DNA from 4 places in the Lysinibacillus sp. NPDC093712 genome. Region 3 is predicted to be linked to each of the others. Evidence: riboswitches for the same ligand, from Rfam matches in the RefSeq annotation. Region 3 holds a riboswitch; each other region holds the start of a gene.
What was found. A riboswitch is a leader RNA that binds a small molecule or an ion and turns the genes downstream of it on or off. The one in region 3 is predicted to bind S-adenosylmethionine.
Positions count from the first base shown of each region.

Region 1: linked by a shared signal. The riboswitch ahead of ACQKNX_RS17150 (O-acetylhomoserine aminocarboxypropyltransferase/cysteine synthase family protein) and the one ahead of ACQKNX_RS19945 (cyclase family protein) in region 3 are both predicted to bind S-adenosylmethionine.
Region 2: linked by a shared signal. The riboswitch ahead of ACQKNX_RS25055 (bifunctional homocysteine S-methyltransferase/methylenetetrahydrofolate reductase) and the one ahead of ACQKNX_RS19945 (cyclase family protein) in region 3 are both predicted to bind S-adenosylmethionine.
Region 4: linked by a shared signal. The riboswitch ahead of ACQKNX_RS22135 (methionine ABC transporter ATP-binding protein) and the one ahead of ACQKNX_RS19945 (cyclase family protein) in region 3 are both predicted to bind S-adenosylmethionine.

Region 1 covers NZ_JBNNUU010000004.1:362,515-370,623, forward strand. The annotation lists gene ACQKNX_RS17145 (hypothetical protein) at 1-69, opposite strand, end outside; gene ACQKNX_RS17150 (O-acetylhomoserine aminocarboxypropyltransferase/cysteine synthase family protein) at 477-1,778, opposite strand; SAM riboswitch class I at 1,892-2,005, opposite strand; gene ACQKNX_RS17155 (glycerol-3-phosphate acyltransferase) at 2,163-2,804, shown strand; gene ACQKNX_RS17160 (succinate CoA transferase) at 3,006-4,526, opposite strand; gene chrR (class II chromate reductase ChrR) at 4,837-5,568, shown strand; gene ACQKNX_RS17170 (hypothetical protein) at 5,771-6,196, shown strand; gene ACQKNX_RS17175 (hypothetical protein) at 6,244-7,923, opposite strand; gene ACQKNX_RS17180 (lysoplasmalogenase) at 8,100-8,109, shown strand, end outside.
Region 2 covers NZ_JBNNUU010000015.1:25,469-33,577, forward strand. The annotation lists gene metH (methionine synthase) at 1-1,792, opposite strand, end outside; gene ACQKNX_RS25055 (bifunctional homocysteine S-methyltransferase/methylenetetrahydrofolate reductase) at 1,785-3,632, opposite strand; SAM riboswitch class I at 3,725-3,824, opposite strand; gene ACQKNX_RS25060 (protoporphyrinogen oxidase) at 3,950-5,338, opposite strand; gene ACQKNX_RS25065 (protoglobin domain-containing protein) at 5,654-6,943, opposite strand; gene ACQKNX_RS25070 (SEL1-like repeat protein) at 7,617-8,109, opposite strand, start outside.
Region 3 covers NZ_JBNNUU010000006.1:176,934-185,042, reverse strand. The annotation lists gene ACQKNX_RS19980 (MATE family efflux transporter) at 1-1,150, opposite strand, end outside; gene ACQKNX_RS19975 (GNAT family N-acetyltransferase) at 1,137-1,604, opposite strand; gene ACQKNX_RS19970 (MerR family transcriptional regulator) at 1,689-2,522, shown strand; gene ACQKNX_RS19965 (hypothetical protein) at 2,592-2,945, opposite strand; gene ACQKNX_RS19960 (DUF2225 domain-containing protein) at 2,967-3,662, opposite strand; gene ACQKNX_RS19955 (Cof-type HAD-IIB family hydrolase) at 4,124-4,897, shown strand; gene ACQKNX_RS19950 (DedA family protein) at 5,423-6,019, shown strand; gene ACQKNX_RS19945 (cyclase family protein) at 6,092-6,829, opposite strand; SAM riboswitch class I at 7,092-7,193, opposite strand; gene ACQKNX_RS19940 (hypothetical protein) at 7,302-7,607, opposite strand; gene ACQKNX_RS19935 (VOC family protein) at 7,877-8,109, shown strand, end outside.
Region 4 covers NZ_JBNNUU010000009.1:80,237-88,345, reverse strand. The annotation lists gene ACQKNX_RS22165 (acyl-CoA dehydrogenase family protein) at 1-1,524, shown strand, start outside; gene ACQKNX_RS22160 (hypothetical protein) at 1,667-1,834, shown strand; gene ACQKNX_RS22155 (arsenate reductase family protein) at 2,094-2,447, shown strand; gene gcvH (glycine cleavage system protein GcvH) at 2,529-2,909, shown strand; gene ACQKNX_RS22145 (hypothetical protein) at 3,150-3,491, shown strand; gene ACQKNX_RS22140 (thioredoxin family protein) at 3,505-3,816, shown strand; SAM riboswitch class I at 3,872-3,976, shown strand; gene ACQKNX_RS22135 (methionine ABC transporter ATP-binding protein) at 4,061-5,089, shown strand; gene ACQKNX_RS22130 (methionine ABC transporter permease) at 5,079-5,747, shown strand; gene ACQKNX_RS22125 (MetQ/NlpA family ABC transporter substrate-binding protein) at 5,810-6,673, shown strand; gene ACQKNX_RS22120 (nucleotide sugar dehydrogenase) at 7,621-8,109, shown strand, end outside.

The DNA of each region.
Region 1 (8,109 bases), on a different contig from region 3:
ATGTTGACTTTCATTTAATTCATAAATTATATAAGCTGTAACATTTTGTGCACGATAAACATTTCCCATTTAAAACACTCCTTTTCGATCAGTTTTTTAAGCGAGCGTAGCTACTGGCTATGTAGCTACACTCTTTTCATATATTTATTCAAAAGTGGGGGAGCACTTATGAAAACAAATTAATTGTTACCGCCTAAACTGTAGCGGCATTTAGAATTACGTAACATCGACACTCTTTAAAATTGTTCTAGGTTGGTAGCCATTCGAACATTCAACTTAATCCCTAGTATATAGCATGGTTTTAATCAAGTCAACAATACTTATAAAAATACTAGGTATTATTTATAGGAAATTTCAGATAACTTACCGAATGAGGTAATGATTGATGTAGCAACGTTACACGCATTACCAAATGAGGCATTTCGAATGAGAAAATACGTTAACGCTACGACATGAATCTAATTTATCAATTTATGTTAAGCTTCTACTTTTTGTTCAGTAGGTGTTACTTGTGCAATTGCTTGTTCTAAGTCTGCAATAATATCCTCAACTGCCTCTAAACCGATTGATAAGCGAATGAGCGACTCGGATACGCCAGTTTGGATTAGTTCCTCTGCAGATAATTGTTGATGGGTTGTAGATGCTGGATGAATAATTAACGATTTTGCATCTCCAACGTTTGCTACATGCGAGAATAGTTTCACGCTGTCTATTAGCTGACGCCCTGCTTCTCGTCCACCTTTAATGCCAAATGTAAGCACTGAACCGAAGCCATTTTTCAAGTATTTCTTCGCTAAGTCATGGGAAGCAAAATCCTCTAATCCATTATAATTTACATATTCCACAGATGGGTGGTTACGTAAATATTCAGCAACTGCTAACGCATTCTCATTATGTTTAGGAATACGCAAATGAAGCGTTTCTAAACCTTGTAGTAAGTTAAATGCAGCATCAGCACTTAATGTTGGACCAAAATCACGTAGTAATTGCACACGCAGTTTTGTGGCAAATGCAGCCGCTGCAGTATCAATACCATATCGCAATCCATGATACGATGTGTCTGGCTCTGTAAATCTAGGGAATCTACCTTGTGTCCAATCAAATTTCCCAGCATCTACAACAACGCCACCTAAAGTTGTACCATGACCACCAATCCATTTTGTTGCTGAGTGAACAACTATATCTGCACCAAAGTCGATTGGCGTTGCGCCATATGGTGAAGCAAATGTGCTATCAATAATTAATGGCAAGCCATTTTCATGTGCAATCGCTGCTACTGCTTCTACATCTAAAACCTTTAAACTTGGATTGCCGTAAATTTCAGCAAACACTGCTTTTGTGTTTTCATTAATCGCAGATTGGAAGTTCTCAGGGTTTGTTTCATCTACAAAAATTGTTTTAATACCGTAGTTTGGTAGGGTATTTGCTAATAAGTTATATGTTCCTCCGTATAAAGAGCTTGCTGCTACGATTTCATCCCCTGCACTTGCTAGATTTAAAATTGAAAATGCGATAGCTGCTGCACCTGATGAAAGTGCTACTGCTGCTGTACCGCCTTCCAATAAAGCGATGCGTTTTTCAAAAACATCTACAGTTGGATTTGTAATACGTGTGTAAATATTGCCCGCTTCTTCTAATGCAAAAAGACGTTGCGCATGAGCAGTGTCTTTAAATACGAAAGCTGTTGAACGGTACACTGGTACAGTTCGAGAACCCGTCACTGGATCAGGCTCTTGACCACCGTGTAATAGTAATGTTTCTGGTTTGAAATTCGACATATTTTCTTCCTCCTTAATGGTTTTACGATGGTACCGGAGATGAGGAGGATTTATGTGTAGAAAACAAAAACCCTCTTCAGTTAAGAAGAGGGTTGCGGTTGCAAGTTTTCCTCCCCTTATCTGCCAGATCCAAGTAAGAATCTGTAGGAATTAGCACCTTAGCAAGTTCGTCACTCACTGGTTGCCGGGCATCATAGGGCCTATCCCTCCGCCGCTCTTGATAAGAGTATGTGATTCAATTTCCATCGTTGTTACACAGTATAAACATAGACTTTTTTTCTGTCAACAGTAAAATTTATTTTTTTCTGAAACTTCTGTCTGCTAATTTACGTAATAAGAGCACATACACTATATTAAAAAATAAAAATGAAAGGAGCATTTTTTATGGAAAAAGCCATTATTTTTTTTATTATTATTATCATTGGTTATTTAATCGGCTGTATCCACGGATCTAAAGTAGCACAATTTCTATCGGGTGTAGATTTAAAAAAGACTGGTCATGGCAATGCTGGTGCCTCAAACGCAACGCTTTCTCTTGGCTGGAAATACGGCCTATTAGTGGCACTAATTGATATTGGCAAAGGCGTCGGTGCTATTCTCTGTGCCATCTACTACTTTTCTTCTAATGCATCACAATTCACTGAAATACAAACGTGGCTCTTAATCTATACAATGGCTGCTAGTGTTATTTTAGGGCATAACTTCCCATTCCATATGGGCTTTAAAGGTGGCAAAGGTACTGCCTCCATTATTGGGATTTTACTTGCTGTCGATTGGAAAATTGCTTTATGTGCACTTATATTATTTGTGATTTTATCTTTCGCTACAAACTATTTAATCGTCGGTGTGTTAGAATTTTATATTGTATTTTGTACGGCAACTTATTTATGGATACCTGGAATTGGCCCAACTATTATTTCCATTCTACTTTTATGCATAGCGTTCATCTTGCATATTGAAAATATTAAAAGGCTATTCCAAGGAACAGAACCGAAAGTAACATCTGCCTTTAAAAAATCAGCATAAAACAAGAAGATGGGACATAACTTTGAGGATACTAGTTGGTAGTAGCGAGGACGGTGACTCCTGCGGCAGCAGTACAAACTTCAGACGCAACTGACAGCGCGGCAGCGACGATTTTGGCTGACGTTTACCCGTGAAGTAGACATCAACGCACAGCAAAAAGTGTTAGATCGATAGCAGTCAATCTAACACTTTTTAAATATATTATTTTGCAAATGATGGATCTAACATTGTACCATTCTTTGCTAAATTCACATGCCAAGAAAGTGCTTTTTCTAAATCATGCGGTGTATGGTGACCACCTGTTGCTTCATTTGCGTCATTAAAGTAAGCCCATAATTGCTCTTTATAATCAGGATGTGCACAGTTTTCAATGATTAGACCGACACGCTCTTTAGGTGCTAGACCTCGTAAGTCTGCAACGCCCTGCTCTGTTACGATAACATCCACATCATGTTCAGTATGGTCTACATGCGAAACCATTGGAACGATACTAGAAATTTTCCCACCTTTTGCATACGATTTTGTCACGAAAATACCTAATCGTGCGTTACGAGCAAAATCTCCAGAACCTCCAATACCATTCATCATCTTTGTGCCAGAAACATGAGTTGAATTTACATTCCCATAAATATCTAATTCAAGCGCTGTATTTACAGAGATCAAGCCGAGTCGACGGATAATTTCTGGGTGATTAGAAATTTCCTGTGGTCGTAACACTAATTTATCTGCATATTTTTCAAAATTTCCGTAAACTTGGTTTCCTACTTTTTCAGATAGGGTAATAGATGTAGCAGATGCAAAGCTTACTTTTCCAGCATCCATTAATTCAAATACAGCATCCTGTAGTACTTCCGAATAAACTTCTAAATTTTCAAACTCGGAATCTTTGAAACCTAATAATACAGCATTCGCCACTGAACCTACACCTGATTGTAGTGGGCGTAAACTCGTCGTTAAACGACCTACTTTAATTTCTTCTCTTAAGAAATTCAGTAGATGATTTGCCATAATATCTGTTTCTTCATCAGCCGGAACAATCATTGATGGCGCATCCAAAATATCTGAAATAACAATACCTTTTACTTTGTCTAAATTAAGTGGAATGCCAATTGTACCAAGTCGATCTGACACATTTAGCATTGGAATTGGATCACGTTTACCTTGTGGCCCTGGAACAAAAATATCATGCACACCTTCTAATGCATCAAGCTGTGCTACGTTTAGCTCGATGATAACTTGGTCTGCTTCTTGTACGAAAATCGGAGAGTTACCAACTGAAGTTGTAGGAATTAATAAGCCATCTTCTGTAATAGCAGCAGCTTCAATAATAGCAAAGTCAATCGGACCAATAATGCCCTGACGTACTAATTCAGCATTGTGTGATAAATGGGCATCAACATAAGTAACTTCCCCACTATTAATCATGTTTCGAATGCCTGCGTCTCCTTGGAAAGGCCCGCGCTTGCGAATAACACCAGCTTCTGCTAAGTATTGGTCAACTTCAGGTCCAAGTGATGCACCTGTATATACATCTACCTTGAAGCTTTCTGTTTTTGCTTTCTCAACAAGTGCAAGCGGTACCACTTTTACGTCACCTGCACGTGTAAACCCACTCATACCAAGTACCATGCCGTCCTTAATCCAAGATGCTGCTTCTTCTGCTGATACGACTTTGTTCCGTAATTGTTCATTACGAAGCTTTTTTGCTAACTTTTCATCCATTCCTTATTCCTCCATCCCACATTTATTTACTTCAACTAGATTATTTGTCCTTCACATCGGTACACCCAACCAATGTAAAAAAACAGGAGATAAATAACCTGTCGTCATACATAATTTTACACTATTCAGAACATTTAAGCTATATCTAACAAAATATTTTACTTTACGAGTGAATTAAGTATTAGTCTTAATTATTTGAAAATAGTTTCATCTTAAACGTTCACATTCTTTTATATTGGATTTGATTCGATTTTAGCTATAAATCGTGATATGCTCTTGGTATATTAATTGGGAAAAGGGGACTTTATAGATGGTTAAAGAATTATTACGTAACCACTCTTCGGTTCGTATTTATGATGGGAATCCTATATCTAAAGAAATCGTTGAGGATTTAATTGCTACTGCACAGATGGCAGCAACTTCTCACTTTGTACAAGCATATAGCGTAATTTGGGTAACAGACGAGGAGAAAAAAGAAAAGCTAGGTTTGCTATCAGGAAATCCACGTCAATACGAAACCTCTGGTGGTGCTTTTGTATTTTGTGTAGACTTTAAACGACTACAAATGGCAGGGAAATTAGAAGGTATTGATATTGTTGCAGATTCGGCTGAGAACGTTCTTGTTGGCGTAGCGGATGTATCATTATTTGCACAAAATTTTGTTATTGCAGCTGAATCTATGGGATACGGTATTTGTTATATAGGCGGTGTACGTAATAAGCCTGAAGAAATTAGTGATTTATTTAATTTACCGGACTATGTCTTCCCATTGTTCGGTTTAACAATAGGCGTTCCAGCTCGACGCAATGAGGTTAAACCTCGTTTACCAGTGGCTGCTATCCTCCATGAAAATGCATACAATACAGAAAAATATGAGGAACTGTTACCTGCTTATAATGAAACAATGGAAGCATACTACAATAGTCGTTCCTCAAATCGTAAAATTGATAATTGGACAAAGCAAATGGCTGATTTTTTAGTTGAACAGCGTCGTCCACACATTACTAGCTTCCTAGCAAAAAAAGGATTTAATTGGAAATGACATTACTTAAGTGGGGTTACTATCGTCTGATAATAACTCCACTTTTTTCATATTTTTAACGTTTTTTTATTGCCAACCTAGTATTTTTGACTTGATTGATATGTTAAATTCAGGTACAAATTAAACGAAAAGACTCTTTCCTTTTCCAACATTTCCATTAATATTAATAGAAGGACCCTATCTCGAAAGGAGTTTTGTAAAAATGTCCTTTGTTAATAAGCATCTTGCCCGTACCCTAGAACAACAACATAAGAGAAGCGTAAGAGGTTTATTTTTAAAAATCCAAGACTTAAATAACGAGTGCTTACTTTTAAGAAAGCGACTTGAACAACATATCGACCTCAATCAATACAAAGAAGCTATTGCATATGTCGATCAATTCGTTTCCTATACAACCATTTTAAACTTAAAATTTGTGACAAATACTCAGAACCTAGAAGTGGTTGTGCTGCATGCACTTTTATTGGAGCATATTATAGCTAACGAAACAGCCCATTCATTGGAGTACGAAAATAATTTGTTACAAAGCTATATTCAGGAGATTTTCGCTTTAAATGATCACGCCGCAACACTCTTTTCTAATCATAAAGAAAAGCTGCTACGTTACATCGAGAATCAGACTACATAAAAAAGACGATCGAGACAACAAAATTCATTGTGCTGATCGTCTTTTGTTTATTGTAAACCTTTAATTATTAGCGAGCGTACTGGTAAAAATTGCTCTCCTGTATTCCCATAAGTTAATATTACTTCGTCACCTTCTTGTAAATAAATTGCAAGAGGCTCCGTTTCTGCACTTACTAAATAGTTTTCACCATTATTCAGTAAAAACGATACGATGGTAAAGTCACCGAGGCGTTCCTTATAAACGCGCAGTACTGTTCCACTTGCATTTTTCTCTTCTGCATTTGAACTACCATCAACCGTACTTCCACCACGGCTTAGTGCTGTTTTATATAGTTTCAACGCTTCTTTCGGTGTAGTTGCATAAGCTGAAATTTCAGGATTCGCTGCGGACACGATGAAATAATTTTGTAAGAAGCCATTCGCATCGAGCACTGCTGTTAACCAACTTGCCTCCCCATAAAAGTTATACAATACAGGCATTTCTCCTGCCCACTTTTTCTCAATAAATTTCTTTTCAATAATTTGCAAATTCCCTTGTGAATCCATATAAGATTCATCTTGATTTCCTGTGTAATATGTCGCTTCCCCAGTTCGAGCATTCGTTAATGAGTAGCCAAGCATTGAATCCACGCCCTCTTTCGGACTTGTGAAGTCAGTGAAATAATACATATCGCCTGCCTCATCGAATATTGGGCTGACATTTGATTCTGTGCCTTCATCCGAAGGTAATTTGACATCTTTCTTACCAAACATACTATTCCAATAACCATGAACGTATTTTCCATAATAGCTATTTTGTAAACTTACTGTCTCTGGTGAAACGGCACCATCAATAAACGCCGGAACATCATCTAATTTTACAAGCTCAGATTTGCCTGATAATGCATCTACAAGTACAATGCCCTGTACATCAAAACCATTTCGTGCAGAAATAAACTCCCCATACGAACGGATATAGTATGGTTTACCGTCATCATCAATTTCTAGCTGAACATCTCCATAGAATATAAGGAATGGATGTTGCAAGCGCATATGACGCTCTAAATTAGCATTTAAAAACGCAGAAGGAACGTATTTCATTTCCTGCGGGATAAATTTAGGATTGTCAGCTGAGTCCGTCGCACTCATCGTAAAATAACCTGGTGTCGTTTTACCATTCATCCATTTAAAGAACCCAGAAAATTCAACTGGTGCGATATAAACATACTCACCATTTACTTTTTGAATTTGTAAACGTCCTAGCTCGTAATAACTTGTATTTGGTACTTGCCCAAATGCCTTTTTCATTTTATTTCGGACGAATTTAGGCGGGACACTCGCTGGTGTTTGCGTTTCATCAAACGGCTTAATTTCAACCTCTTCTTTCATTTCCGCTGATTTAAATTTATCGTTAGCATTCCACAGTGGTGCGGACAATACATAGACCCCAACAACTAAGCTTGCTAAAAATAAAACACCTTTAATCTTTCTTTCAATACCACTTGCAAGAAATGCACCACATAAAGTGAGTAATATAATTACTGGCCAAAAGACAAGCCAGTTAACATCAATTTTTGTAACATACAGCGTAATACCCGACGCTATAAATCCAATTACAAAGACACCAATAAAAAAGTAACCAACTACTTTTTTCGATTCACCATCTTCACGCTTCTTCGTTATTAGCGGTGTTAATAGTACACTCGCAATTAATGCAATGACTGCAGAAGCTATTAATAGCTTAGTCATACCGTTCACCCTCTCCTCACTTACTGTCTACTTATTTACGGTTACATATTGAAAAAGTTTCAAACATAAATTGAATTGGACACTTAATAGAAGAACATTGCGAGGTAAAGAGCTTATACTTGAAAAAGGAAATTTAAACAACGATAGAGAATTTCAATGTAAAGGAGCTGAAAAACTTGGCTAGAA
Region 2 (8,109 bases), on a different contig from region 3:
TATTGAATAATAGGTCATTTGCAAGCTTAATTTCCTCTTCAGGAATTGATGCATAACGCTCTAACTTCTCTGTGTTGACAATCGCGTAATCCAAGCCTGCCTGTGTACAGTGATATAAATAGACAGCATTCAATACTTCACGGCCAACTGGTGGTAAGCCGAAGGAAATATTACTTACTCCGAGAACCGTTAACGTGCGAGGCAGTTTTTCTTTAATAAGACGAATGCCCTCGATTGTTTCAAGTGCTGAACCAATATATTGTTCATCCCCTGTACCAACTGGGAACATTAGCGGGTCAAAAATAATATCCTCTGGTGCTAAGCCCCATTTCTCAGTTAATAATTGATAAGAACGCTCGGCAATTTCTAGTTTACGATGGCGATCTACTGCCATCCCTTGCTCATCAATCGTACCGACAACTAAAGAGCCACCATATTTTTTCACTAATGGCATTACGGCGTCAAAACGTTCTTCCCCATCCTCTAGATTAATAGAATTGATAATGGCTTTACCTTGTGAAAATTTCAGCGCTTCCTCAATTACTTTCTCATCTGTAGAATCAATGACAAGCGGTACTTTTACTTTTTTAACCACTTCCTGCATAAAGCCACGCATATCCTCTAATTCATCACGATCCGGGTTCGCTAAGCAAATATCTATAACATGTGCCCCATTTTTCACTTGTGCACGTGCGATTTCTGCTGCTTCCTCATATTTACCGTCAATGATTAAATTTTTGAATTTTCGGGAGCCAATAACATTCGTTCGCTCCCCAATAAATAGCGGACGCATCGAATCATCGTATACTAAAGGTTCAATACCAGATACAACATGACCATGTGTACTTTCCGGTAATTGACGCGGCTTTTCATCCTTCAGCACCTTTCGGATTGCCGCAATATGTGCTGGTGTTGTTCCACAACAGCCGCCAACAATATTAAGCCAGCCTTTTTCAGCAAAACCTTTTAATTTTTGAGATAAAGATTCTGGAGATTCATGATAACAACCTTCCTCATCTGGCAAACCAGCATTTGGATAACAGCTAATATAGCCGGTAGAAAGCTCCGCTAACGAACGAATATGATCTGTCATAAACTCTGGACCTGTCGCACAGTTTAAGCCGACAGATAATGGCTTAATGTGCTCAATTGATATGTAAAAGGCATCAATCGTTTGCCCTGCTAGCGTTGTGCCCATTGGCTCAATCGTGCCTGAAATCATAACAGGTAGTTCTTTTCCAGTTTCCTCAAACGCACGTGACACCCCCAGTGTCCCCGCTTTTACATTTAGCATATCCTGACTTGTTTCAAGAAGCAGTACGTCTGAGCCTGCTTCGATTAGTGCCTTTGCCTGTACATAAAAGTTTTCTTCAAGTTCATCAAAGGTAATACCGCCAGTTACTGATAATGTTTTTGTCGTTGGACCCATTGCTCCCGCAACAAAACGGGGCCACTCAGGAGTAGAAAACTCATCAACTACTTTGCGCGCAATTTCTACTGCGCGTTTATTAATTTCTTCTGCCTTAGACCCAAGGTTATATTCATTTAATACGAGAGGCGTACCTCCAAACGTATTTGTACAAATAATATCCGCACCAGCCTCTAAATATTTACGGTGAACCTTGTCAAGCACATCAGGTCTAGTTAATACAAGATTCTCGTTACAACCATCAAGCTCCTCGCCACCAAAATCATCTGCTGATAAGTTTTCATTTTGAAGCATTGTACCCATTGCGCCATCCAGAATTAATATTCGTTTCTCTAGTTGCTCTTCAATCAAGTGCTTAACCATCTATACTTACCCCTTTTTTCTGTTCATCCATTTGCTCAATAAATTTCATTAACTCTAGCGTCATATCATAGCGTAAAAACGGTGTAATTAAGTAAATACCATTAAAATACTCTGCAGCTACTTCTACTAACTCTTTAGCAATTGCAATCCCTTCTAATGTTGAACGTTCCTTATCTTCACCACATGCCTTCATGCGTGACAGTGCATCGTCAGATAGTTTGATACCTGGTACTTCATGGTGTAAAAACTCAGCGCTCTTATAGCTCGTTACTGGCATAATACCAATATAAATTGGTGCATCTAAATGCTTGGTTGCCTCATAAATTTCAATGATTTTTTCTTTCGTATACACTGGTTGAGAAATAAAGTAATCTGCACCATGCTCTATTTTTTTCTCTAGTCGAGCTACTGCTCGGTCTAGTACACGTACGTTTGGGTTAAATGCTGCCGCTACAGAGAAGTTTGCCTTTTTACGAAGTGGCTTTCCGGAAAATGAAATACCGTCATTCAACTGTTTAATCAGCTGGATTAGCTCCATAGAAGATACATCATAAACGCTTGTGGCACCCGGGAAGTCACCTACCTTAGTCGGATCTCCAGTAACCGCTAAAATATCATGAATGCCTAATGCATTTAAGCCCATCAAATGTGACTGTAATCCAATTAAATTACGGTCACGGCACGTTATATGCGTTAACGGTCGGACAGCGTGCGTCTCCTTCAATAACGCACCCATTGCCACATTACTAATGCGGGGCGATGCGAGTGAATTATCTGCCATCATCACTACATCAGCGCCTGCTTCATATAATTTTTTCGCACCTTGAATAAAGCCGTCAATTTCTAAATGCCTCGGTGTGTCTAACTCCACGATAACCGAACGCTCGCGCTTTACCTTCTCATGCAGGGGCTCATACGTCGCAGGCTCTGCTTCACGTACAACCTGTACTTTTTCAGGCTTAGCTAACTTTTCTTCAATAGGTGTTAACTCTTCTAAATATTTTTTTGCTGCAGCTATGTGCTTTGGTGTTGTACCACAGCAACCACCGATTAAACGAACACCTTGGTCAACCAGTGCAACTGCGGCACGACCAAAATAATCTGCTTCTGACTCATATACGACACGCCCATCCTCTAAATCTAGCAATGATGCATTTGGATAGGCAGACATAAATGCTTTTTCAGGAAGCTCAACTCCTTCAAATGCTTGAATTGTATGATGCGGTCCTAAACGACAATTTACGCCTACTACATCTGCACCAAGAGCCTCTAGCTCGTGCAATGCTTGATTTAATGCCATTCCATTTTGTAACACGCCTGGTTCATGCATCGACACCTGCGCAATAATTGGTAGCTTTGTTTTGGCACGTAACATTTTCAATGTTGCACTTAACTCTTCGAAATCATAATACGTTTCAAGTAAAAGGCCATCTGGATTGCCTGCAAGTAACACATTTGCTTGCTCTTCAACTGTCGATAAAATTTCCTCTAACGTTGCATCACTTTTACGAATACCACGGATGCCCCCTATTGTGCCCAACACAAATTGTCCGCCATCTGCTGCGGCACGTTTCGCAATCGTGATTGCCGCTTCATTGAACTGCTGAACTCGCGATTCTAAACCGTAGCGTGCTAATTTAATTGCATTAGCACCGTAAGTATTTGTCTGAATCACATCTGCACCAGCAGCAATATATTCTTTATGGATTTTTTCAATTAACTTCGGTCTCTGTACATTCATTTCTTCATGGCAGTACTCCAAGCCGTAGCCATATAATACAGTACCAATAGCACCATCTGCAGTTAACACATGTGTTTTTAACTTTTCTAGCAATCCCATAAAACGTAACCCTCACTTTCTTTGTTTCCAAAAATATAAAAAGCCTTCTTTTACAAAAAAAGAAGGCTTTAACGAATCGTAATTGTTTTTCCTTCTCATCTTCGACCAAAAAGGTCTTCTGGATTTAGCACCTGACATAAGTTGGTTGCTGAAGCTTCATAGGGCCAGTCCCTCGGCTTCTCTCGATAAGAATGTAGTATGAATTTTTCAAATAATTAAAAGAATCATATCGTTTACAGGCGATAGAGTCAAGACTATTTCACTTAACAAAGGAGATTTCTCCAGAAAAATATCAAATTTCCGCATTTATTTTACGGTTATACTAGTTTTTCTGCAAGCTCTTCGCCTATTTTTTTGCCATTTTGAATACAAGCACCAATGCCTACTCCGAAATAAGAACAGCCTGCAATCGATAAATTTGGATACCTTTCTGCAAGCTCAGCTGTTAAGCCCTTCAATGCCTCATGATGCGCTAAATCGTATTTTGGCATTTGGTCAATCCATTTCGCAACATTAACTACAGTTGGCTTTCCATCAATTCCTAAACTTTTCTTTATATCGTCTAATGCAACAGCAGCTAGTTCTTCATCTGTCATCTTACGTAATTTTTCATACGCAGGATTGATGCTCTTGTAAAAGAGTCGTACAAGCAATTTACTATTAGCAGATGTATGCTTCCATTTTCGACTTGTCCAAGTTGCCGCATTGCATTGGACATTTGAATTATGTGACACAATAAAGCCCGTTCCATCTGCTGGTAGCACTGCATCCGGTACATCAAAACCTAGGTAAATTGTTATGGCAGAAGCTGTAGTAAATTCCTTAAAATAATGATCTAACGATGGGTCCTGTAATAAGCTTTGCACCGCTTCATTGGGCAATGCTAGAACAACGTGATTAGCCTCAAGCTTTCTACTATTTGCTAATGTAATTGTATATTGCCCTTCATGTTTCTTTACATTTGTTGTTGCTACGCCTTTAATAATTTCTACTTCTGTTAACGTTTCTTCAAGGCGATCAATTAGTGTTGATAAGCCTTTTTTAAACGAAATAAACTTTTTATTGGAAGCTTTCATAAATTGTTCGCGATTTGCATCAAACCCTTTGATGATGCTACCGTATTCATTTTTATAATCGATTAAGTACGGCAATGTTGAAGCAATCGAAAGTTGATGTAGGTCACCAGAATATACTCCTGCTAATACTGGCGCTATTTGATTTTGCACAAGTTCTTCACCCAAGTAATACGTTAAAAACTCCCCTATTGAGCTTTCTTTAGTAAATCCTTTATTCGGCATCTTTAAGTCCTGTAATGCGATTTGCTTACCAGCTTCTGATACAAGCGTACTTGCTTCCAGAGATGCTAAACTCATAGGAATACCGAATGTTGAATCAGCAGGTATTGCATGTAATTCGTCGTTTGTATAGATATAAGATACTCCTGTTTCGTTGTACACTAGCTCCTGTTCAAAATTAAGCTCCTGTACTAGCTCCATGACACCTTTATGACGAGCCACAATTGAATCAGCGCCCGTTTCCATTATAAAACCATGGTCATATGCGGAATGTAGCTTTCCACCTAAGTATGCATTTTTTTCAACAAGTACTAGGTTTACATCTATTTTTTTCTCCAATACTTGACGTTGTAGATAATGCATCGTACATAAACCTGTTATCCCGCCGCCCAATACAACTATTGTTTCCATGAAGAATCGCCCCTAATTTCTTTATTTATCTCCTATTAGTATAAACTGTTTTTGCAAACATTTACGTTCAACCCATTACAAATTTAGCAAAAATGAAACAATCAAAAATAAATAGATGAATACTGCCGTTGATTGCGCTACGGGTAAATTGTTTGAGTGCCTGGCACCCTTAATAAAAATCCACTTTGTTTTCCGTAAAGGAGGGCAAGAGCACAAAGACGATAAAGCTCCTATCCTACCTGCGGAAAGCAAAGCGGATTGTAAATTAATTTTTATTTAGAGGACATTTAAGCCCCATTTTATGAAATCATTAAATTAGTTTAAGTTTTGGGCAACATTTGCTAATTTATCTGCTGAATTTGTGACTTCATTAAATGCAAGACCAAGCTCATTAAGAATCTGAGCCACAGCGAGCACTTCTTTTTCCATGCGATCATTTTGACACTTAGCTTGTGTCATAGCATCTAAAATTTTGTTAAATTGCCCCTCAGTTTGAGCCATGTTTTCCTCACCTGACGCAACTTCTTCCTGAATATGACTAAGCGTGTGGGCAAGCTTATCCGTTCGCTCCGTCGTTTTTTCTAATAATTTAGCTACAGATGTGACAGATTCCTTCGTTTGACTAGATAATTTACGAACTTCATCCGCTACTACACTAAAGCCTTTCCCCGCTTCTCCAGCACGAGCTGCTTCAATAGCTGCATTTAAAGCTAATAAATTTGTTTGATTTGCAATGTTCGTCACAACATTCATAATCGCTTCCATTTCCTTAGACATTTCTGTCAATTGCTTAATATTGTCTGTAATATCATCTACTGATTGAATAATGTTACACATATTTTTTGATTGATGTTGTAGACGTTCCCGACCTTCAATCGCCTGACTTTCAGCTAGCGTACTGACCTGTAATGATCTTTTCGCCAATTCCTTAATCTCATGTGATTGATTATTTAATTGATGGAATGAGGCATTTGTTTCTTGAGAAATTGCAGCAAGCCCCTCTGAAGATTCCACGATTTTTCTCTCAACTGCCTCTTTCTCCCGTTCTACATTTGCCTTTAGTCGTTCGACTGTACTTTCAAAAGCCTCTAATACAAGCTGCTGCTCAAAATTAGAAATTTTAGAGATTGCACGAATCGTATTAAATTGGTCCATAGGGTGTTCTACATGTTTTTCTACCAAGTCAATAAATGAAATGGCTAAATCTTGGAAAGCACAAATATACCATTGTGTTCTAAGGCCGATATGTACATGTACTTTTGCGATACTTACTCGTCTTTTATAAAACTCTTCATCTATTGTACCGTTAAACATTTCAATAATATGCCGACGCAATGTGACCTTCAACTTATCTACAGAACTATGTTTATTAATAATATCTACTAAACTTTGCTCAGTTCCAATCATTCCATAGAATCGGTCAACAATTTGATTTATGTTGTCCTCAACAAATGGTTTAAAAGCCTTTAAATATTGTAAATCTAGTTTGGTCAAATTTAACATTTCAATCTGCTTCACCAAAGTTCGTGAGTTCGGAACATCCATTGTCACTGAATATTGTTGTAAATCTAATGCCATTGTCTTTTTCTGTTTTTGAAAAATCACACTTTTCCCTCTTTCATATACGTGTTCTTTTGAAGAGCTGAGCATAATCTATTTCCGTTTACCCAAATATATTTATAAATATACGAAAAAATACCACGTCCGCTAATAAATTAACAAGAAAATAATATAACAAAATAACATCATAATAATCAGTAATTCATTAATTTCACATTTTAAAATTACTCATTTACAATATACACTTTAAATATAATTGTCAATTTATTTTAACCTATTTTTTTCCATTTACCACTATAATATTTAATAATAAACAAAAAAGTTATCCATCATGGAAATGTGATAAAATTACTAATTCAACATTTTTCGTTAGCTATTTCTACGGTCTTTTTACTATTTAAAAAATATTGTTTGAATTACTACAAGCATAATTAAGTATCAGTAATTTCACTATCTATCATTTATTCATTTCAACGAGGTCAATTAACCTAAAATCACATCCGAAAATGGTTCAAAAAGACCATCATAAAGATTGTTGATAAATAGTTTTAAATAACCACTCTAATCATTGACCAATTATGCAAACATTTAATCCATTGCTTCCTTATTTCTTTGTAATATCGTATAAGCACTATTTTCTTTATAACAACAAAAAACCCGTAATGGCTAGTTTATAGCTATCCATTACGGGTAATTCCAGTATAACTACCGTCGCGCTTTACAAATTATCTAACTCCTCAAGTAATTGAGATGCTTCTTCAATTCCTGCTTCTGCAGCAAGTCCATACCATTTCTTTGCCTCTTTAATATTTCGTGGTATACCTTCACCTTTATTGTAAATGTGGCCGAGTTGTAATTTTGCTTCAGGATCTCCTTGAAGTGCCGCTTGCTTGAACCAATGAATACCTTTTTCAATATTACGGATTCCCGTTAACCCCTTGCTCCAAATAAAACCCAAATCATAAAATGCATCTACATGATATTGTTCAGCAGCTCTTTCAAACCAATATAAACCTCGATTTACATCACGCGTTTGCCCTAAATGACCTTCTAAATAGATTCCACCAAGCCTGTATTCCGCTTCAACATAGCCTGCCTCAGCCGCTTTTTTATAGAAGTTAAATGCCTGCTGCTCATCTATTGCAATCCCTAGTCCTTGCTCATGCATAATACCTAATGTAAACATTGCCTCAGCCACACCTTGTGTTGCG
Region 3 (8,109 bases):
TTTTTTCAATAGATTGGAAAAACTCTGCAAGTACCATGTTTAAGCCTAAGAAGACATAACCAATTGCAAATTGAACAAATCCTTGGGTTGCTATATGGCGAATTTCAAACGTACTATCGCCGAATAACGCTATTAACTGCGAAGGGAATAGCATAGCAATAATGGCAATGCTTAATCCGAGAATAAGAGCGGTAGCTAAGCCAATTTTCAATAGCGCTGTTAAACGCTTTGTTAATCTGGCACCATGGTGGTAGCTGACAAGAGGTTGTAGAGCCATACCAATACCTAAGAATACAGTTAATAATACTGTATGAATATAGTTAACCATTGCATATGCTGTTACGCCGTTAGCGCCAAGGTAGTGCAAAAATGATACATTATATAAAATAACGATAATCGCCATGGAAGCTTCTACGATAAAGCTTGGTAAACCAATGGCAAATATTTTCTTTAAATCGGATAGGCTGAAAAATGAAGATACAAATTTTAATTCAGATTGCTTTCTGAAGAAATGGAGACATAGCACCGACATGCCAATGATTGTAGAGATTGCTGTCGCTAAAGCGCAACCTTTTACACCGTAATGGAGCACGAAAATAAATACGTAGTTTAATAATATATTTAAAATGGATGTAGTGATTAAACCCATCATTGCGAGCTTTGGATTTCCATCATTGCGAATAAAAATACTTAATAAGTTTTCAATTGTGTAAAAAACACCAAATATCAAAATCACATGCAAGTACTCTTGCACAAAAGGATAAGTAACATCACTTGCCCCAAATATATAGGCAATTTCCTTCAAGTTTGATAAAAGTAATAGCACTAAAGTTAAAACTACTGCAAGCATCGTTGTAAACGAGAGTGTAAAAAGCTGATGTGCTCTTTTTCTATTGCCTTCACCGAGCGAAATAGAATACAATGTGGCACCGCCCATACCAATCCACAGTGAAATTGACAACAAAATGGAGAAAATCGGTACGGCAATATTGACACCTGCTAAAGCTGTTGGGCCAACCCCATGACTGACAAATATACCATCAACTAAAATGTTTACAGACATGAGTAGCATACCAATCATCGCAGGGAATAAGTAGGATAAAAACAATGGCTTTAACGGTCTTGTTTCAATTGGATTAATTGTCGTCATGAGCAAGTACCTCTCTTACCATGACCTTTTCGCCCTTTTCATCTAGTTCACCGTTAAAGGCGAACCCAAACTTTTTATAGAGCTGAATGGCTACTTTATTGTTGTCATAGACGCTTAAAAATATTTTTTGGCAATTGTATTTTGTTTGTAAAAAACTGATAAGCTGCTGTAAAAAGTACTTTCCAAGTCCTTTATGCTGATAACGCTCATCAATTAAATAGCGGTCTAGCCAAACGCGTTGTGTATCGTCCTCGTGAGGAAATACACCATACATTGCGAAGCCTACCGGGATATCCTCCTTGTACAAACCAACTGGAATAAATCGTCGATCGTCCTCTGCCTCGTCTAAGCATTGCTGTGTACTTTCAATAAAGTCCTGCTGATTGTCAGCGATGTGTAAAGCTAATACTTCTTCTTTGTTTAAAGCTGTGATGTCACGTATTTCCGTGAACATAATGTCAAAACCTTTCTAAATTTATTGTGAATAGCTACAATCTAAAGTATATAGTAACTATATAGTCAAGAAAGGAAACTTAAAATGCTTAATAAAAACGTAAAATATTTTACAACAGGTGAATTTGCTAAGCTTTGTAAGGTGAATAAACAAACGCTCATTTACTATGATCAAATTGGCCTTCTATCACCAATTATGAAAGATAGTAAAGACTATCGTTATTATTCCATCGCTCAATATGATTTTTTTAGCGTTATTGAATTATTAAAAACACTTGGTATGTCTTTAAAAGAAATTCAAAAGTATATGGCGGATAAATCACCAGAAAACTTTTTAGATTTGATGCGTCAGCAAAAGGAGCTTGTGGCGAAAAAACGGCAAGAGCTTGAAATGATTGAAAGTATTATTGAGGTAAAAATCGAGACAACAGAGGAAGCGATGCATATAGATTTTGACAGCATTACGATCGGTCATTTCCCGGAAGAGACATTATATTTAAGCAAAAATATTGAAGATTCCACAGAGGAACAGTTTGTAAAGGCGGTCTCGGATTTTATCGATGAATTGGATCGCTCGCAGCTTGATACAGGCTATCCAATTGGGGGCATCACAAAAAGAGAGCAAGTTTTAGCTGGTAACTATGATAATTATTGTTACTTATATATGGAACAACCGCATCCTCAAGAAGGGCATCCATATTTTAAGGCGATTGAAGGAGATTTTATTATTGGTTACCATATAGGATTATCAACGACGCTAGGCCAAACATATGAACGATTATTTAAGGTCATGGATGAAAACGGCTACGAGCTAGGGCAGTACGTGTATGAAGAATATATTTATGACGCTGTTATTAAAAATCGGGAAGAGGATTATGTCACGAAAATTATGATGGAAATTATCAAAAGGGCAAAGTAGTTTTTCAAAAAAAGAATCTACGACATTGTGGCTATTCACGCAATGAGGTAGATTCTTGTATTCAAAGGTTTATTTGTAATGGTAAGTGCTAGCTCTTGAATTATTGCGTTGAATTTTATTAAACCATGCTTGATCTTTTTCTTCTTGCTGTAAGGTATTAACGATGGTTGAGGAACAGTTAACACAAATTTTTGCTTGTGTAATTTTACCGCATCGTTCACATGGTGCGCCAAGATTAGGGAAGATAGAGGTTTTTAACTTGCCTGTCTTCACCCATTTATAAAGTAAGTCCGATGAAATACCTGTTAATGCAACAATTTCATCATTCGTTAAGTGCCGATTATTTTTTCTTAATAAAAAATGATGTAATTCCGAAAAAATATCCTCTTCTCGAGCGTCTATTTTTTTTTCGAACAGCAGCATTCAAATCCTCTCCCTTCTCAATTATTTGATGATTTCTTCTTTATTTTCAGAAACATAGTTAGGGTGTTCGTCATATTTATAGTTTTCCCAACGATTACGTGCTAGTTTGCGATATTTATTGGAAACATTGCGATCTGCGATTAATCTAGAAAATCCTTTTTTTGCTTCTACAATATCGCCGAGTCGAAGGCTTAATTCGGCATGTAAAAATTGAATTCGCTCGCTGCCTTCTTGATTGGACGCAAAAGATTTACTGTAAAAGTCTCTTGCTGCATATAAGTAGTGAGTTTCAGATTCGCTTTCATTTTTCAAACGATACAGCCAAGCTATTTTTAGGGCGATATTAGCCATTAAAAGTGCCTCTTCCATTGAGGCCTTTGCTACGAGATAGGCCAATTTATAGCTAACGATAGCATCATCAATCGTGCGTTCGTGACAGATGTTCATTGGCTTATGTAGTTCTTTAATATACAATTCCTCGATTAGTAGCAAGAACGGTCCATACGTTCTCGTCATAGATTTATGGTAAGCATATCCGCAATGCGGGCATACAGCAACTTCATAAAGCAATGGATTTAAGCCTTCATAAACGGGCATAAAATCCGTTTGTTCTTCGATTATTTTAAAACGATTTGGTCGAACTTTATATGTTGTATATTGTTTTTTGCAAAATTTACAATCCACATTACTTTCGTAGTAGTAAATATTAAAACCCATATGAACCAACTCCTCTGTGTCGAGTTTTTAACATTTCTTTAGTTCTATTTAAATAAGGGCGATACTCGTTCAATATATTTAATGGATTTTCTACTATTTTAGCAATTCTATGTTTTTTGGTATACTCCTTCAGTATGATTAAAGTAATGCCCATAAAACATTAATTTTTTATATGTAAAGGGAATGCATGGTTTAAATATACTGGCAATAGTATTTATCGGTGGTGTATAGGGAAAAGTTAAATGTTTTAGTCTACTTTATTAAATTAAATCTGACATACTTAGAATGCTGTTTTTTATAAAAAATTGTCGTAGTTTTATTATAATACATATAGGATAAATTTACTATTCAATAATATGCATATTGATAAGGGATTTAAGCCGGTAGAAAGCTAATTTTTTTAGTTTCAAAGTACAATAATCACTATATTTTTCTATTTAATTTAAAGGGGCTAGATCGAAATGGATTGTAAAATTATTTTCTTTGATGTGGATGGTACGCTTATCAACTATAGCGATGGTTGTATTGAAAGAAGTACGAAGAACGCGCTACAAATACTAAGGAACAAAGGAATTCGATTAGTTGCTGCAACTGGTAGACCATTATCCATGTGTCATGATTTGCAAGAACTAGGTATTGATACATTTATTACTGCTAATGGTGCTTATACTCGGCATGGTGATCAAATCATCCATACCATTCCTATCGCACAAGAAATCGTAGAAAGCGTAAAAGCTTTTGCTGAAGACAATAATAATAGTCTATCATTTTTCACTGACCAACTATCCATGAATAATGTTCGCCATCCTGCAACACTAAAAGCGATGAAGGAGACATTATCTTTAGATGAGTATCCTCCCACTAATAATAATATTTTAAACGAGAAAGTTTACTTAATGTGTTTATATGCCAACGAACAAGAAGAGAAAAAGTACATAACACAATTTCCAAATTTGAAGTTTGAAAGATGGCATCCGACGATTATGAATGTGCTACAAGACGATGTATCAAAATCCATCGCTGTTGAAGCAGTGCTAAAATATTTCAACCTACTTCCGAAAGAGGCAATTGCTTTTGGAGATGGAGATAATGATATTGATATGTTAAAGCAAGTTGAATATGGTATTGCGATGGGAAATGGCAGTGTCGCATTAAAAAATATCGCTGATTATGTCACGAAGAAATCGGATGAAGGTGGCATAGATGATGCATTGCGTAAGCTACAGCTAATCTAAGGTAACAAATACGATAAAAAATGAAATAATATTGCAATCGCATCTATAGGAGAATATTTAAATGATTGCTATTGCTACACTAGCTAGCAATAGCCCCTTCTTCTCATAGTAGGTGCATAGCGTTGATTAGATTTTGCTGGATAGATAGGAATGTTATCAAATTGTATGAATAAATTATTGATAATGGTCGTGGTAGATGTTCTAGTTGCCATTGTCGTATATATTTGTTTATAGTCAGCCCATCAGCCAAGAACGAAATAAGTCGTACATGAGTGAGTCTACAGTAAGGGATATGGAGTCATCATCAATAGAAATTAGCGCTGAAAGAGTTACGAAGATACGGTAAAGAGGGTTTTTGTTGAAAACTGAATTTAACAAAAATAAAGTTGTGATGATTGTACAATATTGATATACATGTAATAATGATTAAACCTATGCAAAAGTGATTGTTAAAAATAATTGACTTTAAGAGGCTTATGTTAAGCTAAGATAATGGGAAAATTAAGGCTTTAGGTGGGGTAAAACATGGTGCATCACGTGCAATCTCTTATTGAACATTACGGGTATTTTGGGATTATTCTTATACTAGTTGGAGGGATTGTCGGGCTGCCACTTCCTGACGAAATTTTTTTAACCTATGTAGGGTATAATGTTTATCGAGAAAATTTAGAGCATATTCCTGCATTAATAAGTGCTGCGGTGGGAGCTGCAGGAGGCATCACCCTCAGCTACTTTGTTGGTCGTCGATTCGGTTTACCGTTATTACAAAAATATGGGCCGAAAATTCATATAACAGCACAAAAAATTGAGTTTACGAAAAAATTGTTTGAAAAGATAGGGCCTGTACTATTATTTATTGGATACTTTATACCTGGCGTTCGTCATCTCACAGCATATATTGCAGCCATTAATAATTATCCTTATAAAAAGTTTGCTGTTTATGCGTATGCAGGTGCAATCGTATGGACTTTCACATTTATTACTTTAGGGAAAGAGCTAGGAAATAAGTGGCGTTTTGTTGGTATGTATTTATCTCAATACAGCTTCTATGCAATATTGGTGTTTATAGTACTAATGCTGATTGTGTACTATATATTTAAAAAAAGAAATACGATTAAATGAATACAGCATGTTAAAAGAAGGTCTGCTACAAATGATTATATGACATTTGAGGCAGACCATTTTTGTATAGAATTAAGGCAAAATAGCAAATGAACGTACAGGGAATCCAGATGCTTTTTCAGGCTTTGGCACAATGTTGAAAATGACTGCACCTTTTGCTGGTAGCTTATCTAAATTCGTCATTAGTTCAATTTGATATGTATCCTGATCTAGTACAAAGTATTCGCCATCAAGCGTTCCATTTTTACGGAAATCTGCTGCTGAATCTGTATCGAATGTTTCGTGACCAATTGCATTAATGTTCCGTTCTGAAAATAAAAACTGCAACGCTTCTAATCCCCAACCTGGAATATGGTTATGACCGTCTTTATCTTTATTATTGAACAAATCCTTATCAGGCCAGCGTTTACTCCAATCAGTTCGCAGTGCGACAAATGTACCTGCTTCAATTTCTCCATATTCTGCTTCGAAATCTAAAATATCTTGTACACTTAACGTAAAGTCATTGTTCGATTCAGCTTCCTTGGACTTATCAATAACAATTAGCGGTAGGACAAGTTCTTTTAATTCTAATTCGTCTAAGTAGCGTGTATTTGAAACAAAGTGGATAGGTGGATCAATATGCGTTCCATATTGCCCGGGAAACGTAAATTGTTGTGCAAAGAAGCCGTCATTATGCGAAAATAGCGTTTCAAATTTGGCATCTTCAAACATAAAGAAATGAGGAGAGTTAGGTCCGAATGTGTGTGTTAAGTCGATCCATTGCTTGGATTTTAATAGCTCTAATGCTTGTAAAAGTTCATTTGTCATTGTTATTCCCTGCTTTCTTTTAGTATGAGTGGTGAATCAATTTCATCATTAAGTACGAACATTGAAGAGATAAAAATTATGATGATCCATCATTACGCTACAGGCAGACGCTTTCCACGTGCAAGCACCGAGCTTCCTTCCGCACCATTAAAATGTTCGTGAACTCTTTTAGAAAAACTAAGATGAAATTAACTCTTGCTTAAAATAAAATAAAAAAAGAGCCCTACTTGTAGAAGAGGACTCTTGTGTACTAAAGTCAGTCTCCTCATCTTTTCGCGAATTTCGCAAATTGGAATTAGCACCATGCCTAAGACTGGTTGCTGAGACTTCATAGGGCCAATCCCTCCATCTCTCTTGATAAGAAAAATATATGAATTTTCAGAAATAGTAATACCAAATACTCTAGCATAATCATAAATAGTTTACAAGTTCTATAGGAGTGCATGGTTATAAAAAATAAGAAGCTTTTCCCTTACCAATATAAAATTACCGCTATACTACAGCACCCACCTTCTGATAATACAATTCGAATATTATCTGGCGTATATTTCGCTTCAAACTTCGCCGTAACGCCCGCTGAAGAAATGAGTTTTTGCACTTCATCTTGCTTGGAAAGCTGTGCGGCATTCTTAAGATCATGTGCAAATTGATCAGACCCTTCAATTTTCTCTGTTAGTAATTGGGCCTGCTGCATAATTGGCTGAATTTGTTTGGCTGATGTCTTCAACTTCAATGTATTAATAGGCGGGTACGGATTTGGGTTTGGGGATGTGGGCATCGCAAGCTGTCCCGGCAAATGATGCGGTAAAGGGGAATTAGAAATGCCCCAATGTGGATATTGATTTACAAAAACATAATACGGATAAGGATTGTAATACAGCAGAATTCCTCCAATCCATAGCTAATATCTTAGTGTATCTTATGTAGCGGCATTATGTTTTGTGTTGAAGGTCATCTTTTATATGGAGCGCGTACCAAGGTCGTAGAAGGGAAATTAACTAAAATAGGAGAATAAGTAATAGATACTGTAGAAAAGGGGTAGATGGGATGAATCGTTTAAATTTAATTACATTAGGTGTAAAAAATATGGTAGAATCGCTGGCATTTTATCGTGATGGGCTTGGGTTTGAAGTAGTCGTCTATGGGGATGAAACAAATCCAGATGTTATTTTTTTCAATAATGCAGGAACAAAAATATCTTTATTCCCAATTGAGCGCTTAGTAAAGGATATTGATGAAGCGAATCCGCCAGCTGTAAGCGATGGCTTTAATGGCATGAC
Region 4 (8,109 bases), on a different contig from region 3:
CTTGGCTTAGATAAAGTATCTTCTGCATTAATCGCTGAAAAAATGTCAGTAGCTGGAGGCTTCTCGATTACACATGGTGCACATGTAGGGATTGGTTCATTGCCAATCGTGCTATTCGGGAACGAAGATCAAAAGCAAAAGTATTTACCGAAGCTTGCTTCTGGTGAATTAATTGCAGCTTACGCATTAACAGAGCCTGGTTCAGGTTCGGATGCTTTAGGTGCCAAAACGACTGCAAAGCTAAATGCTGCTGGTACTCATTATGTATTAAACGGTGAAAAACAATGGATTACGAACGCTGGTTTTGCTGATGTCTTTGTTGTGTACGCAAAAATCGATGGCGATAAATTCTCAGCATTCATCGTGGAACGTGCCTATAATGGTGTTTCTGTAGGACCAGAAGAAAAGAAAATGGGTATCAAATCTTCTTCAACTCGTACATTAGTGCTTGAGGATGCAGAAGTACCTGTTGAAAATCTACTAGGTGAAGTAGGTCGTGGACACGTCATTGCGTTTAACATTTTAAATATCGGTCGTTATAAATTAGGTGTAGGAACAATCGGTGGCTCAAAACGTGCTTTAGAGCTAGCTATTCAATATACAAACCAACGTCAACAATTTAAAACGAAGCTTTCTGATTTTAACTTAACGAAAGAAAAACTATCGACAATGGCGTCTCAATTATATGCGTCTGAGTCATTAAATTATCGTACGGTTGGTTTATTTGAAGATCGTTTAAGCCAGTTAAGCCCTGAAGAACAAAAGCAAGGGAAAGTTATTGCAAATGCAATAGCTGAATATGCAATTGAGTGTTCGATTGCGAAAGTGTTTGGTTCGGAAACATTGGATTATATCGCAGATGAAGCGGTGCAATTACATGGTGGCTATGGCTTCATGGCAGAATATGAAGTGGAGCGTATTTATCGCGATTCCCGAATTAACCGTATTTTCGAAGGTACGAATGAAATTAACCGCATGATTGTACCAGGTACATTTATGAAAAAAGCGTTAAAAGGTGAATTGCCATTATTACAGGTCGCGCAAAACTTACAACAAGAACTTCTTATGCTAATGCCTGAAGATGTAGGCACAGAGCCACTAGCACAAGAAAAATACCTTGTGAAAAATGCTAAGAAAATTGCTGTATTAGCAGCTGGTATGGCAGCACAACGCTACGGAGCGAAGCTTGACCAAGAACAAGAGGTATTAGTGAACATTGCCAATATCGCCAACCAATTATTTGCTATGGAGTCTACTGTTTTACGTACAGAAAAGGCAATTGCGCGTGAAGGTGCAGAAAAATCACATCAAAAACTACTTTACACACAAATCTTCTGCCAAGAAGCATTTGCAGAAATTGAGAAAGAGGCAAAGGATACAATTCTTGCTTCAGCAGATGGAGATGCTGCACGTATGACATTGTCAGCATTACGTAAACTGACTCGTAACAATCCTTATAACCTGATTGCTAAAAAGCGTGAAGCTTCAGTTAAACTAATCGAAGCAGAAAAATTCATCGTATAATATAAACTTTGACCTAGTTACTTGCTATAGGATAGTTAAGATTAGAGTGTCGCCAAAAGGCAACGAGAAAATCATTCTTGTTGCCTTTTGTTATGTGGGTGCCAGGCACTCAAACAATTCTGAATTTTGCTAGTAGATATTAATGGAAGACGAAACAGGCCGCGTGCTAGCGAGGGTTACGGCTTACACTGTGCCCGCGGAAAGCGCAATGGATTTTTACGATATAGGAGCTGACATTATGCCAAGTGCCCATGCCAAAGTGTCAGGCACACAAACAATTCTAACTTTGCATTTTAAGACTACTAAGTAAAAATCCACGTAGACTCCTGCGGGAACAGCACAGAATGTAAGACGTAATAGACCGCCCGCTAGCGAGGGTTACGGCTTACACTGTGCCCGCGGAAAGCGCAATGGATTTTTACGATATAGGAGCTGACATTATGCTAAGTGCCCATGCCAAAGTGTCAGGCACATAAACAATTATGAAATTAACCAATAAATGTTTCGTTTTGGCTCATACTAGTTATGATGGTATACTACAGGAAATGATAGCAGAGGAGCCTATAAATATGATTCAATTTATCCATTACCCTAAATGTACAACTTGTAAAAAAGCACAGAAGTGGTTAAACGACAATGGCGTTTCATACGAAGAGGTACACATTGTTGAACAACCACCTACGAAAGAGCAAATAAAAAGTTATTGGCAAGCTAGCGGACAGCCACTGAAGAAATTTTTCAATACATCTGGCATGAAATATCGTGAACTTGGGTTGAAGGATAAACTGGCGGAAATGCCGGAAGATGAACAGCTCACACTACTTGCTTCTGACGGTATGCTAATTAAGCGACCAATTGTTACTGATGGAAAAAAAGTAACGTTAGGTTTTAAGGAATCAGATTTTGAACAAGCGTGGAAATAACAGCTTTAATCCTTGTTTTTATGAAAGAAATATGGCACACTGAAAGTGAATATATTACATATTTATGGAGGGGTTTTTGGCATGAGCACACCTAAAGACTTACGTTACTCTGAAGAACACGAATGGGTAAAATTAGAAGATGGTAAAGTACGTATCGGTATTTCACATTTCGCACAATCTGAATTAGGAGATATCGTTTTCGTTGAGCTTCCACAAGTTGGCGACGAAATTAAAACAGATGATCCATTTGGAAGCGTAGAATCAGTAAAAACTGTTTCTGAATTATACGCACCCATTTCAGGTACTGTAGTTGAAGTAAATGCAGATTTAGAAGATAGCCCTGAATTCGTAAACGAATCACCATATGAAAAAGCATGGATGATCGTTGTAGAACCTGCTGATGCTTCAGAAATTGAAAGCCTTATGACTGCAGAACAATACGAAGAAATGATTGCAGAATAAACAAGCCTATAATAGAAAAACGTCGGCATACATACCGGCGTTTTTTATTATATAGCACGAGGTATTAGTTGCCTTGACTCTGCAAGTAAACGATAGTACAGTGACTCACCATAAAATGTTGTCCAAATTGCGAAGCGACATGTGAAAATGATTGTTAACATGTAGATCTATACATCGTGTGGAATCCTGTAATTGCGATGAATTGTTGTAGTAAATAACTGTCTAAATGGGGGTGGCGCGATGTTCGAAGGGAAATGTTTAATCGTGGAAGGCCGTTCGGATAAGCTTCAAATAGAACCTATTTTGAGTGAAGATGTTACAATACTTTGTACGAATGGTACAATTGGTGTGCATCAATTAGAAGAATTACTCGACCCATATGAGGGCTGTGAGCTATATACATTTTTTGATGCAGATGCATCAGGAGATAAACTACGAGCATTAATGGACAGACATTATCCTGAGGCGGAGCATTTGCGGACAATGCCTACTTATAAAGAAGTAGAAACTACACCGAGGAAAGTGCTTGCGATGATTTTATTGCGCGCGCATTTTTCCATCCATAATGAATATATTTTGTAAGGTTGCGTGAAAAATGGAAGAATGGTCAAAAGAGCAGTGGGAAACGGCTGTAAAATCTGGTGGAAAAACTGCCTTTTATTTATATACACCGATGTGTGGAACTTGTGCAGTTGCATCTAAAATGATGGATATCATAGAACAGTTACTGCCACAGTTGAAATTAGGTAAGGCAAATATTAATTTTTTAGAGCAAATAGCTTATGATTTTCAAATCGAAAGTGTACCTTGTTTACTCGTTAGCGATGGAGGAAAAGTTATAGAGAAGGTTTATGCATTTCAATCCGTACCATTTTTATACGAATTGTTAAAAAAACCAATTGACTGAACTTTGCTAGCATGGTAAAGTAACAACTATATTAAAAACTATTAAATATATCGAACTCTTATAAAGAGTGGCGGAGGGAAGTGCCCTATGAAGCCCGGCAACCATCACATATGTGAAAAGGTGCCAAATCACTCAAAGATTTTTCTTTGAAAGATGAGAGAACGGTTTAGCGTATAAAATACGTGACCCCTTCTACTTGTCTATGAGTGAAGGGGTTTTCTATATGAGAAAAGGAGTATTCGCTATGATACAGCTTCAAAATATTACGAAGAAATACAAAACCGCAAATGGCGAATTAACTGCTGTTAAAGATGTCAATCTTACGATTAACAAAGGTGAGATTTTTGGCATTATCGGCTATAGTGGCGCTGGTAAAAGTACGATGATTCGTTTATTAAACGGTTTAGAAAAGCCGACAACAGGTTCGGTGAAGGTGAACAATCAAGAATTTTCATCTATTAAGGGCCAAAAGTTGCGTGATGCTAGACAAAAAGTAAGTATGATTTTCCAACATTTTAACTTGCTTTGGTCAAGAACAGTTGCTGAAAATATCGCTTTTCCACTTGAAATTGCAGGTATAGCTAAGAGTGAGCGAGACGCACGTGTGAAAGAACTTATTGCACTTGTTGGTTTAGAAGGACGTGACAAGGCGTATCCATCACAGCTATCAGGCGGTCAAAAGCAACGTGTTGGTATAGCACGAGCACTTGCCAATAATCCTGAAGTGCTGTTATGTGATGAAGCTACATCGGCACTCGATCCAGAAACAACAGATGCAATCCTTGATCTGCTTGTCGACATTAACGAACGATTAGGTTTAACGATTGTATTAATTACCCATGAAATGCATGTAATCCGCAAAATCTGTCATCGTGTAGCAGTAATGGAAGCTGGAGAAATTGTTGAACGTGGTGAAGTATTACAAGTGTTCCAAGCACCACAAGCAGCGATTACTAAAAAATTCGTTTCGCAAATTACCGATACGAAGGAAACCCAGGAGACAGTCGCACAACTTAGAGTAAATTATCCAACGGGACACCTTGTTAAGCTTGTCTTTGTTGGTGAAAAAACAGAGCAACCTGTTATATCGCATTTAGTAAAACAGTTTGATGTGGAAATTAGTATTGTCCATGGCAATATCTCACAAACTAAAAATGGCGCATACGGTACTCTTATAGTGCAAATTGATGGCACGGATACAAATGTAGCAGCTGCACTAAATTATTTAAATACAGTTGAAGTACAAACGGAGGTGATTGCAAATGCTAACTAGTCTCTTTCCGAATGTCGACTGGGAAAAAATGTGGACAGCCACATATGAAACACTTTATATGACCACTCTTTCAACAGTCGTAACATTTATACTTGGTTTAGCCATTGGCACAATCCTCTTTTTAACGAGTCCAAACCAATTGTGGGCTAATAAAATCGTTAACTTTTTAACAGGATCGGTCGTTAATATCTTCCGTTCAATACCATTTATCGTGTTAATTATTTTACTAATACCATTTACGAAGTTTTTACTTGGGACAATTCGAGGAGCAAACGCAGCCCTACCAGCACTTATTATCGGTGCTGCACCATTCTATGCACGAATGGTATTAATTGCATTACGAGAAATTGATAAAGGCGTTATTGAAGCCGCACGCTCGATGGGTGCTAAAACGTCCACAATTATTTGGAAAGTACTAATTCCAGAATCATTACCGGCACTTATTTCTGGGATTACCGTAACGGCTGTAGCACTCGTTGGGTATACGGCAATGGCTGGAATTATTGGTGCTGGCGGCCTAGGAAACTTAGCCTTTTTAGATGGCTTCCAACGTAATCGCCAAGATGTGACATTAATGGCAACTATTTTGATCTTAGTAGTCGTATTTATCATTCAATGGATTGGCGATATGATTACAACAAAAACAGACAAACGTTAAAAAGGTTAACCCGGTTTTTACCGCTAACATATTGTTTGAACAAATAAAGGGAGTGTATACAAATGAAGAAGTTATTAGCAGGATTATTTTTATCAGTACTTGTACTAGCTTTAGCAGCTTGTGGTGCTGGTAACAAAGACGAAGCAGGTTCAACATCTGGAGACAAGGCAGACGACAGTGCAAAAACTGAAGAAAAAGTAACATTAAAAATAGGTGCTTCTAACACACCTCACGCAGTTATTTTGGAACAAGCAAAACCGATTTTAGCTAAAGAAGGTATTGATTTAGAAATTGAAACGTACCAAGATTACGTACTACCTAACCAAGATTTAGATTCAAAAACTATTGATGCAAACTATTTCCAACATATCCCTTATTTAGAATTACAAATTAAAGATAATGGTTATGATTTCGTAAATGCTGGCGGCGTACATATCGAGCCAATCGGTATTTACTCTAAAAAATATAAATCTCTTGAAGACCTACCTAAAGGTGCAACAATCTTATTATCAAACTCAGTTTCAGACCATGGCCGTATGCTGTCATTGTTAGAAGCAAAAGGCTTAATTAAATTAAAAGATGGTATCGACAAAACAGCAGCAGAAATTAAAGATATCGTTGATAATCCAAAAGACTTTAAATTCGATGCAAATACTGCACCAGAATTACTTGTTCAAATGTTTGAAAATGAAGAAGGCGATGCGGTTCTTATCAACTCTAACTATGCAATTGATAACGGCCTAAACCCAATTGAAGATGCAATTGCACTAGAAGATAAAGAATCTCCATATGTTAATATTATTGCGGTACGTGCTGGAGATGAAAATAAGCCAGAAATTAAAAAATTATTAGAAGTATTAAAATCTAAAGAAATCCAAGACTTCATCCTGAAGGAATGGAAAGGCGCAGTAGTACCAGTAAAATAATGAAAACTTTTATAAAAGAGGATGTAAGTATGAAAACTTACATTCTCTTTTTTCGTGAAAAATGAATTGCAGTTGGATTACTGGAAAATATAACTGTTTGTAAGTGAGGTAATTTCGCATGCATTAATTTAAATTACCAAAAATTTTATATAGAAATGGTTTGGTAAGTTTTATAAAATAAATGAATCAATCATCGCTCAATATGTCTTGTACAAACATGTCAAATTGAGATACTACGTGAGAAAAATCTTTTGTATAAGTGATGGTATTGGATTATTTTTTTATCCTTTCACTAGAATAGGAAGCAAATTCTAATCAGCCATCTAGTATCGATTCTCAATCGATGTTAGGTGTTTTTTTATTTGAACAGCGAGTAGTGGCTTTAGAAGTATAAAAAGGGTATATAAAAGGTTTATATAAACAATTTTTGAAATGTAATGTTAATTTAGAAGATTAACATTCCTCAGTATTACAATTGTTTTTTCTATAATACTGTTAAATAGAGATGCGTGACAAGGTAATGAACATACATGAAGGAGACTTTTCATATTATGAAACAAAATGCTTAGGCGGTACGGAATTTCAGGGGTTATTAGAAGTGAATATAAAATTTATAAAATTTTTTGCGACAAATAATTACAGCTCCTTATCTAATTGTTTATATTCAAAAGAGGAGTATATGTAGTAAGTTGCTGAAAAAAATATGATACAAAAGAATTATGTCTTTATTAAATTAAGTAATTATCGATTTATAAACAGGTCTATTAACTTCTTCTTGAAAATTGTTTAGAAAATGTTTAGTTAAAATTAGTACTATAGGAATGTTAACAAAATGTGTTTTAATGTATTCTCAAATGAACTTAAAGAATGAATCGTAATGCTTTTACGACGCAAAAAGGTTTAATTTGTATTTATTTTATAAAATTAGGTGAAGGAGTTATTTGTTTATGGGGATAAAAATTGAATCATCAAAAGAAGCCTTATCAAAGAAAATAACAACAGGACAAGCTACAATTGGCGTAATTGGACTTGGTTATGTAGGTTTACCATTGGCTTTAGAAATAGTCAAAAAAGGATATCAAGTTATTGGTATCGATAAAAATAACGAAAAAATAGCCAAATTAAAAAATGGCAAAAGTTATATTGCGGATATATCTAATGCCATTATCGGAGAAGCCTTGAAAGAAGAGAAGTTTGAAACGACAACTGATTTTTCAAAGCTTGTTTGTGTAGATGTAATTATTATTTGTGTTCCAACTCCAACAGCTGCAGATGGAACACCGAATATTTCTTACATTGAAGATGCGGCTGAAGCGATTGTGCAGTATATGTCTGCAGACACATTAATTATCCTTGAAAGTACTACGTACCCTGGAACGACAGAAGAAGTAGTTCAACCGATTTTAGAAAAAGGTGATTATGTTATTGGACAGGAT